DNA from 3 places in the Flavobacterium sp. GNP002 genome. Region 1 is predicted to be linked to each of the others. Evidence: riboswitches for the same ligand, from Rfam matches in the RefSeq annotation. Region 1 holds a riboswitch; each other region holds the start of a gene.
The links. Region 1 has a riboswitch for S-adenosylmethionine ahead of ACXX80_RS12925 (Na+/H+ antiporter NhaC family protein). Riboswitches for the same ligand answer to the same signal wherever they lie in the genome.
Positions count from the first base shown of each region.

Region 1 (4,958 bases):
ACATAGACATTTGTTCCAGTTAACGTTTTTAGAAAGGCGATTAAAGCATCTACTTCTGTATCAGTTAAATTTAATTGTTGACCAAAACCATTTGGCCTCAACCTAGGATCGAGATTTGTATTTCCTGGAGCTAGGTTAATTGAACCATAATGGCCAAGAACATTTTGAAGCGTATTCAAATTAGCGGTATGCATAAAAGCACCATTGGTACTGCCATCTGCTTTTACTAAGTCTCTAAGTGAGGGTGATTTAGTATTTGTAATGTCAATTCCATTTCCGTTTAGTATTCCTATTACGCCATTATTTCTACTGTTAGGATCAATACTAAATTCTGGTGGTTGATGACAACCTGCACAACCAACCCCGCCAGCCGTTCTATTTCCTGTTGCGTCAAATACTGGTGGTGTTAAAAATAAGTTTTTACCCTGGTTTTCTTGTATAGTAAAATTTGGAAACTGCTGGTTATCATTCGCAACGAGTGCTCTGCCAACATCATATTTAGCATCGAATGATTGAATACTTCTTACAAATTGTGATAATGCCAGTTGAATTTTGTTTTCAGTTATATCGTCTGAGCCATAAGTAAACTTGAATAATTCTTTGTAATACCCAATATTTTGTAGTTTCGTAATTAATGAGGTAAAGTTACCATCACCTAGTGTACCACTAAATCCCATTTCAATATGATCTTGAATGGGTTGGGTGGTTTGATTTTCTAAAGTTGTTGTTCTTTCATCCCAAAAGAATTTATTTTCATTTGAAAATCTAGTATTTATTAATCGCATGGAGTGCCTGCTAGTGGTTCCATTTATGCCTGTGCTGGCCACGGCAACATCTCCAAAAGCATTTGCTTGTATGTGGCAAGAGGAGCAGGAGATGGTATTTTTTGATGATAAATTTTTATCATAAAACAAAACGCGGCCTAAAGTGGCGCCTTTATCTGTAATGGTATTCCCCGCAGTATTATCTTTAGTAATATAGGCAGGAATGGCTTGACTAGCATAATTATCAAGTTTGTTTATGTTTATTTTACCAGTAAATGTAGCTGTAACATTTGGATACGGATCAATAGCTAAATAATCACTAGAGTCGTCATTTTTACTACAGCTTGAAGCTAAAATTAAACAGAAAAATAATAAAATTTTGTTGCTCATAGTTATTTTATAAATGTTAATACCTTAGGAATTATACTTTTTATTTGGATATTTATTAGACTATGTTAATCAAAAATAGTTTAATTTGTAATAATATTTAATTTAACGACTCTTTTTTTTTAAGCAAATTGTTGATTTTACTACAAAGTTCCTGTTGCTAATTATTGTAAGTTATTTTAATTTTTTGAGTGTTTGTTTGAATATATCGTAAAATATTAATTACTTTTGCACCCGTTATCACGAATCCTGCAATAGGATAGCAACCTGCAACAACAAGCAAGGTGCTAAAACGATAAGCCAAATCCTTTGGAAAAAATGTTGTTTACATTCCCATATTTAGCTTTGTTTTTCGTCATAATTTTTAATTTAAAATTATTTTTATGACTTTATTTTCTAAAGAAAAAGGGAATGCCTTTGCTTTAATTCCTTTATTTGTTTTTATTTTTACTTTTTTGGGAGCGGGAATTATTTTGAATGATTTTTATGCTTTCCCATCTCCAGTAGCTGTTTTAGTTGGTATAATCGCCGCTTTTTTATTATTCAAATCCTCAACTGAGGATAAAGTTGAAACGTTAATCGCAGGTTGTGGCGAAAGTAAAATCATGACCATGTGTTTAATTTACTTGCTAGCTGGAGCGTTCGCAGTGGTAAGTAAAGCGATGGGCGGAGTTGACGCAGTTGTGAATCTTGGGATAAATACTATCGACGTTGCCTATTTTCCGTTAGGGATTTTCTTGATTGCTTCTTTTTTATCAACTGCTACAGGAACTTCAGTAGGTGCAATTGTAGCGATTGGTCCAATAGCTGTCGCATTAGCTGATAAAAGTGGTGCTTCATTACCGCTTATATCTGGCGCTTTATTAGGTGGTTCTATGCTTGGTGACAATCTTTCCATGATTTCTGATACTACTATTGCAGCAACGCAATCATTAGGATGTGATCTAAAAGACAAATTCAAAATTAACTTGTTCATTGCCTTTCCTGCTGCAGTTTTTACAATTCTGGTTTTCTTTTATCTTGGTTTAAACTCGGATATCGTGACCGTTGCCATTGCAAAAAGCGATTTTTCCTGGATTGCAATTGTACCTTACATTTTAGTAATCGTATTGGCAGTCGTGGGTGTTAATGTATTTTCAACATTGCTTATTGGTACATTATTAGCTGGTATTATTGGATACTTTAGTGGTTCGTTTACGTTGATGGAATTCACACAAAAGATATATGAAGGCTTTACTAGTATGACTGATATTTTCTTATTGTCAATGCTAACTGGAGGTTTAGCAGCTATGGTAGATAAAGCGGGTGGAATAACGTATTTATTAGTTCAAATTAGAAAAAGAATTAAAAGTAAAAAATCGGCTCAAGCGGGAATTGGCGCTATAGTAGGTTTTGCTAATTTAGCTATAGCGAATAATACGGTTTCTATTGTAATTACCGGACCGATTGCTAAAGAAATTAATGATGAGTACGAATTAAATCCTAAAAAAACGGCTGCAATTCTGGATATTTTTTCGTGTATAATTCAAGGGATTTTACCTTATGGCGCTCAAGTATTGCTTATATTGAGCTACGCTAACGGGAAATTAGATTTCTTTGACTTAATTAGTAATGCTTGGTATCATCTATTTCTACTAGTTTTTACATTAGTGGCTATTTACAGTTCGTTTTGGGATAAATGGACAAAGCGATTCTTTAATATTTAAGAACTGAATTTTGACTGTTATTGCTTTTGAATTTTTTTTAAAAAGGGAATTATTATATATTTGACGAGTGTAAGATAGCCCTGATAGTAGTGAAAATCCTTTTATGTAAGCGATAGCGGTCATAAAAGATTGAAACGGATAGCAGGAATAGCTCCAAATAAAATTTAAACTAATTTTTGAATATGAAATTACTAGAAGGAAAAGTTGCCATAATTACTGGTGCGAGTCGTGGAATTGGAAAAGGAATTGCGGAAGTTTTTGCAAAACACGGTGCAAATGTTGCCTTTACATATAGTTCATCTGTAGAATCTGCTTTGGCATTGGAAAACGAATTGAACGCTCTTGGAATTAAAGCCAAAGGATACCAATCGAATGCAGCCGATTTTAATGAAGCGCAAACTCTTGTAGACGCGGTTATAGCTGAATTTGGAACGGTTGATATTCTAATAAACAATGCCGGAATTACTAAAGACAACCTTTTGATGCGTATGTCTGAAGGCGATTTTGATCAAGTAATTGATGTTAACTTGAAATCGGTTTTTAATATGACCAAAGCCATTCAACGTACTTTCTTAAAACAACGTTCAGGTTCAATTATCAATATGAGTTCAGTTGTAGGAGTAAAAGGAAATGCTGGACAAACGAATTATGCAGCTTCTAAAGCGGGAGTTATTGGTTTTTCTAAATCTGTAGCATTGGAATTAGGATCACGTAATATTCGTTGTAATGTAATTGCTCCAGGATTTATAGAAACAGAAATGACGGCTAAATTAAACGAGGATGTTGTAAAAGGATGGAGAGACGGAATTCCGTTGAAACGTGGCGGAACGACTGAAGATGTTGCTAATGCGTGTCTTTTCTTCGCTTCCGATATGAGCGCTTATGTAACTGGACAGGTTATGAATGTTTGTGGGGGAATGCTTACTTAAAATTTAATTAAAAGATTGTAAAATTCAAAGATTTAAAGATTTTTGATCTACATAATTAATTTTTTAATCATTAAATCTTTCAATCTTTTAATAAAGAATAAATGACAACAAACACGATACTATTATTACTTCTTTCATTACTAATAGCTGGCGGATTGTCGTTTTTTCAATATATATACAAAGCCAAAAACAAATCGAAAGTCGGTTGGTTTTTGGCTTTTATGCGTTTTTTATCCATTTTTGGAATTTTATTGCTATTGATTAATCCAATAGTAACAAAAAATACGCTTGAAACGATAAAAACGCCTTTGCCCATTGTTGTTGATAATTCGAGTTCTATCTCTTTCTTGAATGCCAATGAAAAAGCATTAGAACTGTATAAAAGAATACAATCAAATTCAGATTTACAAGAAAAATTTGATGTGCAATCGTATCAGTTTTCGGATGATTTTGAACCTACTGAAACATTTGATTTTAACGGAACGCAAACTAATATTGATGTTGTAGCCAAAAATTTAAAAAGCATTTATAAAAACACAATCTATCCTACGGTTTTAATTACAGATGGAAATCAAACTTCCGGGAATGATTATGTCTATAGTTTTGATGCTGTAAATAAAGTATATCCTGTGATTGTAGGTGATACAACGACTTTTTTAGATTTCAAAATCAATCAACTAAACGTTAATAAGTACGCTTTTCATAAGAATAAATTTCCTGTAGAAGCTTTTTTACAGTATTCAGGAACTAAAAGTGTAACAGCTGATTTTGTTATTTCGCAAGGCAAATCGGTATTTAGTAAACAATCAATAACTTTTTCTCCATCTAAGAAAACAGCAACTATAAACATACTTTTACCGGCTGATAAAATAGGATTACAGGTTTTTAAAGCTACAATATCATCTAAAGAAAAAGAAAAAAACACATATAATAACACTAAGAATTTTGCGGTTGAAGTCATTGACCAAAAAACAAATATTGCTATTATTTCAGCTATAAATCATCCTGATTTAGGTGCGATGAAAAGAGCAATTGAATCGAATGTACAGCGTAAAGTAACGATTATTAAACCAAATGAAATCAAATCATTACAGGATTATAATGTTTTGATTTTATATCAACCGACAACAGAGTTTAAAACTATTTTTGATAATAATAAAGGTACCGGAATC
Region 1 is NZ_JBTGUW010000001.1:2,980,414-2,985,371, reverse strand. Features, by position in the region: gene ACXX80_RS12930 (cytochrome-c peroxidase) at 1-1,154, opposite strand, end outside; SAM-I-IV-variant riboswitch at 1,384-1,480, shown strand; gene ACXX80_RS12925 (Na+/H+ antiporter NhaC family protein) at 1,535-2,857, shown strand; gene fabG (3-oxoacyl-[acyl-carrier-protein] reductase) at 3,040-3,786, shown strand; gene ACXX80_RS12915 (hypothetical protein) at 3,888-4,958, shown strand, end outside.

Region 2 (4,958 bases), 1.3 Mb from region 1:
AAGAAATAGAATTCGCAGAAAGTTTTGGAATCCCTACATTTGTAGTACCCGGAATTTCATCATCGATAGCAGTTCCCGCTTATCAAGGAATTTCTTTGACAAAAAGAGGTGTTTCGGAAAGTTTTTGGGTAATTACAGGTACAACCTCTGATAGAAAATTGTCAAATGATGTGGCTTTAGCAGCGCAATCATCGGCAACTGTTGTTATTTTGATGGGAATGAGTAAATTATCACAAATTGTTTCATTATTCCAAAAGGAATCCAAAGGAGAAACTCCCGTTGCGATTATTCAAAACGGAACTACTCCACAAGAAAAAATTGGAGTTGGAACGATTGACACAATCCAAGAAGTGGTAATAGAAAACAAATTAAGTTCACCAGCCATTATTGTGATTGGAGAAGTAGTCAAAGAAAGCAATAAATTGAAAGGGTTTTACGAAGAATTCATATCAAAAGAAATACAATAACATTGGAAAGGAACGAATTATATCCAATATTTTTAAAATTACACAACCTCAATGTACTTATTGTAGGTGGAGGAAATGTGGGTTTAGAAAAATTATCTTTCATGTTGAAATCGAGTCCGAATGCGAATGTTGAGGTAGTTGCCCCAAAGTTTTTACCAGAACTGGAAAGCTTGGCTGCAAAACATCCTTCGGTGCAATTAACCCATAAAAAGTTCAATCGCTGGATGCTTCGCAAACGCCACATGGTAATTGCCTGCACAGATGATTTAAAAGTAAATAAAAGAGTATACGATTTGTCCCGAAAAAGATTTCTGATTTGCAACATTGCTGATACACCGCCATTATGTGATTATTATTTGGGCGGAATTGTAACTAAAGGAAATGTTAAAATCGCTATTTCAACTAACGGAAAATCACCAACAACTGCCAAAAGATTACGGGAGTTTTTTGAAGAAATCATTCCGGACGATATCAATAAAATGGTCGAAAACCTGAATGAATATCGCAAAACGCTGAAAGGAAATTTCGAAGAAAAAGTTCAAAAGATGAATGAAATTACCGAGTCGTTGAAGAATAAAGAGCCAAGAGAATAGAATAAAGAGCAAAGAATTCGACTGATATTTATCATTTAAAATAGTAAAAATCAATCGTTAATTTGCAGTAAAATAGTTTAGCACAATTACATTATATAAAGAATAAAAAAATGGTTAAAACAGACATACTTATAATAGGAGCCGGACCAACAGGTTTATTTGCAGTTTTTGAAGCAGGATTGTTAAAACTGAAATGTCATATTTTAGATGCTTTGCCACAAGCAGGTGGACAATTATCTGAATTATACCCAAAAAAACCTATTTATGATATCCCGGGATTTCCGGAAGTATTAGCAGGAGATTTAGTAGATAATCTAATGGAACAAATCAAGCAATTCGAACCAGGTTTTACACTCGGAGAACGTGCTGAAACAATTGAAAAACAAGAAGACGGAAGTTTTATTGTGACTTCAAATAAAGGGAAAAGATTTCATGCGCCAGTAATTGCTATTGCTGGAGGATTAGGAAGTTTTGAACCAAGAAAACCATTAATCGAAGACATTGAATTTTACGAAGACAAAGGAATTAAATACTTTATTAAAAACCCGGAAAAATTCAGAGACAAAAGAGTAGTGATTGCCGGAGGAGGAGATTCTGCTTTGGACTGGAGTATTTTCTTGTCGAATGTTGCTTCTGAGGTAACTTTGATTCACCGTAGAAACGAATTTAGAGGCGCTTTAGACTCTGTAGAAAAAGTACAGGAATTGAAGAACTCAGGAAAAATAAAAATGATTACACCGGCAGAAGTAGTTGGTTTAAACGGTGCCGAGCATTTAGAATCAATTGATATTGAAGAAAATGGAGCGCACAGAACTATTGCTACGGATTATTTTATTCCGCTTTTTGGATTAACACCAAAATTAGGTCCTATTGGAGACTGGGGATTAGACATTGAAAAAAATGCCATCAAAGTAAATAATGCTTTGGATTACCAAACGAACATTCCAGGAATTTTTGCCATTGGTGACGTAAATACCTATCCAGGGAAACTAAAATTAATTCTTTGTGGATTCCACGAAGCCACATTAATGTGTCAGGCAGCCTACCAAATCATCAATCCAGGTAAGAAATATGTATTGAAATATACTACAGTTTCAGGTGTTGACGGATTTGACGGAACTCGTAAAGAAGCTCCAAAAGCCGTGGTGAAAGCCATAGTTTAACAACTTAGTACAAACTAGTTAAAAAATATAGCGCTAATACTTGCAAGTATTAGCGCTATGTCTTTACTTTGCACTGTTCATATATTTATTGAAAGTTATCACGAAAGGCGGAGGGAAAGACCCAATGAAACCTTAGCAACCCTTTATCTTTAAAGAAGGTGCTACATTCTACTTTATGCTGAACCAGTTTCAGTATCTAAGATAGATAACACACGAATACTCACTTAGTATTTCTCAAACCTTTTCTTGACAACATATCGATATTTAGCCTACTGAATTAATTTCAGTATCAGGAGCGAACAATTGGCGTTTTTTTGCCAATACCGTTCCCGCTTTCCGTTGCAATCTTTTACTTTTTTAACAAAAAAAGTAAAAGGATTTTCACTGTAATCGGGGCTAAAGAGCTTAAATAGTGAACTTTTGTAATTATTAATCAAAAGTGTGAATCCGATACTTATCGAGATTTACAAGAAATAAAAAGAAATGTCAAGTATTCAAGAAGCCATTAAAAAAAACATACTCATACTCGATGGAGCTATGGGAACCATGTTGCAACGCTACAATTTTTCTGAAGAAGATTTTCGAGGAGAACGTTTCAAAGATTTTCCGCATTCCTTAAAAGGGAATAACGATTTATTGTCACTAACGCAACCACAAGCTATCAAAGCAGTTCACGCAGCTTATTTTGAAGCAGGAGCTGATATTGTAGAAACCAATACGTTCTCAGGAACGACTATCGGAATGGCAGATTACCATCTTGAAGATTTGGTGTATGAACTCAACTACGAATCGGCACGAATTGCCCGTGAAGTAGCCGATGAATTCACAGCCAAAAATCCAGACAAACCTCGTTTTGTAGCCGGGTCAATAGGACCAACAAACAGAACGGCAAGCATGTCACCAGATGTAAATGATCCGGGATACAGAGCCGTAACTTTCGATGATTTGCGCATTGCTTACAAACAACAAGTTGAAGCTTTGATTGACGGAGGAAGTGATTTGTTGTTAGTAGAAACTATTTTCGACACGTTAAATGCTAAAGCAGCACTTTTTGCTATTGAAGAAGTAAAAGACGAACGCAATATTGATATTCCAATCATGGTTTCAGGAACCATTACGGATGCTTCAGGAAGAACACTTTCAGGGCAAACCGTAGAAGCTTTTTTAGTTTCGGTTTCTCACATTCCATTGCTAAGTGTTGGTTTCAATTGTGCCTTGGGAGCTGATTTGTTGAAGCCTTATTTGCAAACTTTATCACAAAACACTTCGTTCAATGTGTCGGCGCATCCTAATGCAGGATTGCCAAATGCTTTTGGAGAGTACGATGAAACACCAGAGCAAATGCAAGCTTTCATCAAAGAATATTTAGACGATAATTTAGTCAATATCATAGGTGGTTGTTGCGGAACAACGCCAGAACATATCAAGTTGATTGCTGATATTGCGAAGGATTATAAACCAAGAGTATCAACAGCAACGATGTAAACGTAAAGATGCGCTTTACCGCGTCTGAATTATAGCCACGAATTCATTGTAATTATTGGGTTTGAGGCACAAAAAAATAAAAAATGGCACAAGCAGAAACTAGAAAAAACCTTGTATTATCGGGATTAGAGCCTTTAATCATTACGCCGGAAAGCGTTTTTGTGAATATTGGTGAACGAACGAATGTTACAGGTTCTAGAAAATTCCTTCGATTAATCAAGGAAGAAAAATACGAAGAAGCACTCAGTATTGCTAAAGAGCAAGTAGAAGGTGGCGCACAAATCATCGATATTAATATGGATGAAGGAATGCTGGATGGTGAATATGCCATGACAAAATTCCTGAATTTAATTGCTGCCGAACCAGATATTTCCAGAGTGCCAATCATGATTGACAGCTCGAAATGGGATATTATAGAAGCAGGATTAAAAGTAGTTCAAGGAAAGAGTGTCGTAAACTCTATTTCTTTAAAGGAAGGAGAAGAACAATTTATTCATCACGCTAAATTGATTAAGCGTTATGGAGCTGCGGCTATTATTATGGCTTTTGATGAGGTAGGTCAAGCTGACAATTACGAACGCCGAATAGAAATTTGCCAGCGTTCGTATGATATTTTGGTAAACAAAGTTGGTTTTCCTCCGCAAGACATCATTTTCGATTTAAATATATTCCCAGTGGCAACTGGAATGGAAGAACACCGCTTGAACGCATTGGATTTCTTTAGAGGAACCAAATGGGTTCGAGAAAATTTGCCTCATGCACACATTAGTGGTGGAGTAAGTAATGTTTCGTTTTCGTTTAGAGGAAATGATACCGTTCGGGAAGCGATGCACTCCGTTTTCTTGTACCACGCTATTCAAAACGGAATGACGATGGGAATAGTAAATCCTGAGATGCTTTCTATTTACGACGAAATTCCAAAGGATTTATTAGAACACGTTGAGGATGTAATCCTAAACCGTCGTGATGATGCAACCGAAAGATTATTGGATTTTGCAGAGAATGTAAAAGGAGATGTAAAGAATAATGAAAAAGCAGTTCAAGAATGGCGTTCGGGAACCGTTCAAGAACGAATTACCCACTCACTTGTAAAAGGGGTCGATGCCTTTATAGAACTAGATGTTGAAGAAGCACGATTGGCAGCTACAAAACCTATTGAAGTTATCGAAATTAACTTGATGACAGGAATGAATGTTGTAGGTGATTTGTTTGGTTCCGGTAAAATGTTTTTGCCACAAGTAGTGAAATCA
Region 2 is NZ_JBTGUW010000001.1:1,706,281-1,711,238, forward strand. Features, by position in the region: gene cobA (uroporphyrinogen-III C-methyltransferase) at 1-467, shown strand, start outside; gene ACXX80_RS07430 (precorrin-2 dehydrogenase/sirohydrochlorin ferrochelatase family protein) at 470-1,060, shown strand; gene ACXX80_RS07435 (NAD(P)/FAD-dependent oxidoreductase) at 1,171-2,223, shown strand; SAM riboswitch class I at 2,316-2,435, shown strand; gene ACXX80_RS07440 (homocysteine S-methyltransferase family protein) at 2,707-3,708, shown strand; gene metH (methionine synthase) at 3,792-4,958, shown strand, end outside.
Region 2: it holds a riboswitch for S-adenosylmethionine, as region 1 does, so the genes downstream of both, ACXX80_RS07440 (homocysteine S-methyltransferase family protein) here and ACXX80_RS12925 (Na+/H+ antiporter NhaC family protein) in region 1, are expected to answer to the same signal.

Region 3 (4,958 bases), 1.3 Mb from region 1:
GCTTACAGATTCTGACGTAAATAAATAGGCCATAATAATTATTATTTTAAAAATTAAGCGAGAAAAAATAATTGCTGAAAAGGACTAAAGAAGAGTTTCTGCTTTAGCATTTTTTCTACTGAAAAATTTTCAGTATTCATAATGAATTGATTTCATTATGAAGAGGTTGCAATCAGTTCAAATTTTTCCTCTTGTATTCGGGTGCAAATGTATGAAACCATTTTGAATTGCAAATTAATCTTTTGATTTTTTTAATTTAATTAAAAGATATTTAATAAGCCTACTTATCCCATAGAGTTTTGGAAATAATTTGATTTTTATTTGGTAGATTCAAAAATAGTGTGCAAATTTGTGTCATCAAATAAAGAAAAAATGAAATTATTTTTTACAAATATGTGTTGCATGATGCTGGAATTCTCCGCAGAGTAACCTATTGTATAGTTTTAAAATTTTAAAATATATAATAAAAGCCTCTGCTAACATCTGAGGCTTTTATACTTTATAACCAAAAAGAAAGTAAACTCAATTTCACCAAACTATAAAGGAAGTTGAAATAAAGTTAGTACAACTAAATGAATAAAATAAGAATAAATATAATGATGATAGATTGTACGATGCAAATGTGCATTCTAACAAGCTATTGCTAAAAGTAAAAGAGAAAATCTTTGTTATAGTTCAAACTATAAGTCCTTTTGGTAAGTCTTCCAAAAGGACTTTTTTTGTTCAAGAACATAAAAAAAGCATAAAATAAATGAAACATAAAATATAATTTACTAATATAAAACACTTAAAACATGAGCACACAAAAATTTGCAACAAACGCATTACACGCAGGACACGACGTTACAAAAAACGCTGGAACCAGAGCCGTTCCCATTTATCAAACCAGTTCGTATGTTTTCAATAACTCAGAACATGCCGCAAATCTTTTTGGTCTTGCGGAACCCGGATTTATCTATACCAGATTAAATAATCCTACCAATGACATTCTGGAACAACGATTGGCGACTTTAGAAGGCGGGATTGGAGCTGTTGTTACAGCATCAGGCACTGCTGCAATTACCACAGCATTATTAGTATTGTTAAAAGCGGGAGATCATATTGTGGCTTCTAACAGTTTATATGGTGGTACTTATAATTTACTAAATGTGACCTTACCACGATTAGGAATCACCACCACATTTGTAGATCCATCAGATCCGGATAATTTTAAAAAGGCTGTACAGGAAAATACCAGAGCATTATTTGTAGAATCTTTAGGGAATCCAAAATTAGATGTGTTGGATTTGAAAGCTATTTCGGCTGTGGCCAAAGCAGTGAAAGTGCCTTTTATAGTTGATAATACAGTAGCTACTCCTTATTTATTGAACCCAATTCAATACGGGGCGGATATTGTTATTCATTCTTTGACAAAATACATAACAGGTAACGGAACTTCTTTGGGTGGGGTTGTTATTGATGCAGGAAACTTTGATTGGACCAATGGGAAATTCCCGGAATTCACAGAACCTTCCGCGGGTTATCATGGTTTAATCTATCACGAAGCCCTTGGAAATGCGGCTTTCATTGCCAAAGTTCGTATTGAAGGTTTACGAGATTATGGCGCTGCTTTGAGTCCATTCAATGCGTTTCAGATTATTCAAGGACTGGAAACCTTGCCGATTCGAATTCAGAAACACAGCGAGAATGCTTTGGCTTTAGCCCAATGGCTGGAAAGTGAGGAGGAAGTGGCATGGGTAAATTATCCAGGATTGAAATCGAGTAAATATTATCTTTTAGGGCAACAGTATTTGCCAAAAGGACAAAGTGGCGTGGTTACTTTTGGATTAAAAGGTGGATTTGATGCAGCCAGAAAAGTAGCCGACGAGACTAAAATATTCTCACTTTTAGCAAATATTGGCGACACAAAATCGCTGATTATTCATCCAGCAAGTACCACACATCAACAATTGTCTGACCAGGAGCAAATTGCAACAGGAGTTTCTAAAGATTTAATCCGACTATCTGTTGGTTTGGAAGATATTGAAGATTTAAAAGAAGATTTGAAAGCTGTTTTTGAAAGCTTAAAAAAATCACAATTAGTATAATTTTTTTGTGTATCAAAACAAAACTGTTTATTTATAATGAAAGTTCAAAACCAGATTTTTTTTTAATTTTATTAGGATATTAAAAAAATAATTTGCAAATTTGATTATTCAAAATAAAGTAAAAATGAAATATAACAATTGTACAATGTTTAAAGTCGCACAGGAAAATTCCTGAGGGTCGCTTATTGCATAATTTTTAAATTATATAGTAAAAGCTTCCCAGATAACGGGAAGCTTTTTTTTTTGAATACAACCGAATAATTTCACGGAAATAATAGCATAAATGAATAACCTGAAAATCCAGAATACAAACAATTTTAAAGTCAAAAATATGATTTGCGCCAATGCCATTATGTGCATTCGTGTCTGTTGATTCCAAAAGTATAAGTTTATAGCACAACTTAAAACCCTTTTGGATACGTATCTAAAAGGGTTTTTTCATTCAGATTAGTTTGAAAGTATAGAAACTTTTCAGAAATCAAAAAATAATTAAAACAAAACTAACATCGTAAATTCAAATAGTATGAGCACATTAAAAAATTTCCCGAAGACATTACGGTTACTAAATGGCTTTAGTTTCAGAACCAAAACAAAAAAGGAAAACGATTCAAAAAATGAATTGACCAATCCAAGATTTGAAATATCAAAAAATGATCCTTTGGCGCAAAAAACAGTGCCGAGTTCATTACTGTTTCAAATGTATTCAAAAGAAAATGAAGAACTTTTTATTTAAAAAAGGGATAGTCATTTTAGCTTTTGAATCGCCGATAGTAAATCTCAAATTATGATTTCGACGAAAGATAAAACGATGCTATATTGTTTTTATCTTTTGTCGGGATGATGATTGTGTATGATTTTTTCAAGTCAATTTGCAATAAATCAATTAGAACCAATTTGATAAAAATTTGGTTGTTTAAAAAAATAGTAGTTAATTTGTACCTTTAAGTTCACAAACGTATTGAAATGTTATAAAGAAAGGCAGAGGGATTAGACCCGATGAAGCCTTAGCAACCCTTCGATTTATCGAAGAAGGTGCTGCATTCTACCACGCTCATCGTGGAAAGATAACACTAAGAATTTGTCTAGATAACTCCTAGCTTTCTTTCTAATATTTCCAGACACAAATCAAAAATCATAAAAGATTTGAAATTGGAAAATAAACCAACATCTATTACATTACAAAATTTTACCACCGAAAGTGGGGCTTTTTATGCTACCTTAAACTTAAGTTTTCAAGTTTTTGGACCAGCTTTACATACAGCTCCAATCGTTTTGGTAAATCATGCATTGACTGGAAATTCACAAGTTGTGGGAGACAAAGGTTGGTGGAATGATTTAATTGGTGAAAACAAAACCATCGATACCAATAAATATACAATACTGGCTTTTAATGTTCCGGGAAATGGTTTTGATGATGCTATCATTGAAAATTATTCGGATTTTAATACCAGAGATATTGCCAGAATTTTTATTAAAGGCATTCATTTTCTTAAAATAGAAAAGCTTTATGCCATTATTGGTGGTTCTGTTGGCGGAGGAATTGCTTGGGAATTGGTTGCATTGGAACCAAAAATCACACAACATTTAATTCCTATTGCAACTGATTGGAAATCGACAGACTGGTTAATTGCCAATTGCTTTTTGCAAGAGCAAATTCTCAAAAATTCTTCAAAACCTATTGAAGATGCTCGAATTCATGCCATGCTTTGCTACAGAACTCCCGAATCTTTTACTGCAAAATTCCAGAGAACTACTAATGAGGAGTTAGCCATTTTCAATGTAGAAAGCTGGCTGAGTCATCATGGTAAAAAGCTTCAAAAACGTTTTCAAATTTCATCATACAAAATGATGAATCAATTGTTGAAAACGATAGATATTACCAGAAACAGCAATTCATTCGCAGATGTGACATCAAAAATTGAAGCTGATATTCATATTATCGGAATCAATTCAGACTTGTTTTTTACGGCAAATGAAAATAGAGCCACTTACGAAGAATTAAAAAAATATAAAAATAATGTTACCTATCAGGAAATAGTTTCCATTCATGGACACGACGCTTTTTTGATAGAATACAAACAATTAGACAATTTGCTTCAGGATATATTCTAAGCCAAAAAACACAACACAATGAAAATATTAAAATTTGGAGGTAAATCGTTATCGAATGGCGACGGAATAAATAAAGTTATTGCGATTATTACCGATAAAGTAAATCAAGGAGAAGAAATTGCCATTGTAGTATCAGCAAGAGGAAATGCTACGGATGAATTGGAAGAAATTTTAAGTATTGCTTCTAAAAACGGAGATTACAAACCGCTTTTTGAGGATTTCAAAAAGTACCAACAAGACGATTATCAAGACGTAGATTTGTCTGAGGAATTCAATGTTCTAGAAAAATTATTTGAAGGCGTAAGTTTAATTGGCGATTACAGCAACAAAATTAAAGATCAGATTTTATCTAAAGGAGAATTGCTTTCTGCAAAATTACTGACGGCTATTTTGGTTGAAAATGGCATAAATGCCCGTTTTGCCGATACTCGAGAATTGATAAAAACTGATTCTAAATTTGGTGATGCGCAACCTTTGGAACAAATTTCGAAGAAAAATGTCATCAATTATTTCAAACAAAACAACGGAACAACCGTAAATATTGTTACCGGTTTCATAGGTTCTAATAACAATAATGACACCACTACTTTAGGAAGAAACGGCAGTAATTATACCGCTTCTTTGATTGCAAATTACTTAAATGCAGACGAATTACAGAATTATACACACGTAGACGGAATTTATACCGCGAATCCTGACTTAGTGCTTGATGCGAAGAAAATTGACCATTTGACTTTTAACGAGGCGAATGAGTTGGCT
Region 3 is NZ_JBTGUW010000001.1:1,690,755-1,695,712, forward strand. Features, by position in the region: gene metK (methionine adenosyltransferase) at 1-33, opposite strand, end outside; gene ACXX80_RS07360 (O-acetylhomoserine aminocarboxypropyltransferase/cysteine synthase family protein) at 795-2,087, shown strand; gene ACXX80_RS07365 (hypothetical protein) at 2,284-2,466, opposite strand; gene ACXX80_RS07370 (hypothetical protein) at 2,611-2,820, shown strand; SAM riboswitch class I at 3,051-3,158, shown strand; gene ACXX80_RS07375 (alpha/beta fold hydrolase) at 3,237-4,199, shown strand; gene thrA (bifunctional aspartate kinase/homoserine dehydrogenase I) at 4,218-4,958, shown strand, end outside.
Region 3: it holds a riboswitch for S-adenosylmethionine, as region 1 does, so the genes downstream of both, ACXX80_RS07375 (alpha/beta fold hydrolase) here and ACXX80_RS12925 (Na+/H+ antiporter NhaC family protein) in region 1, are expected to answer to the same signal.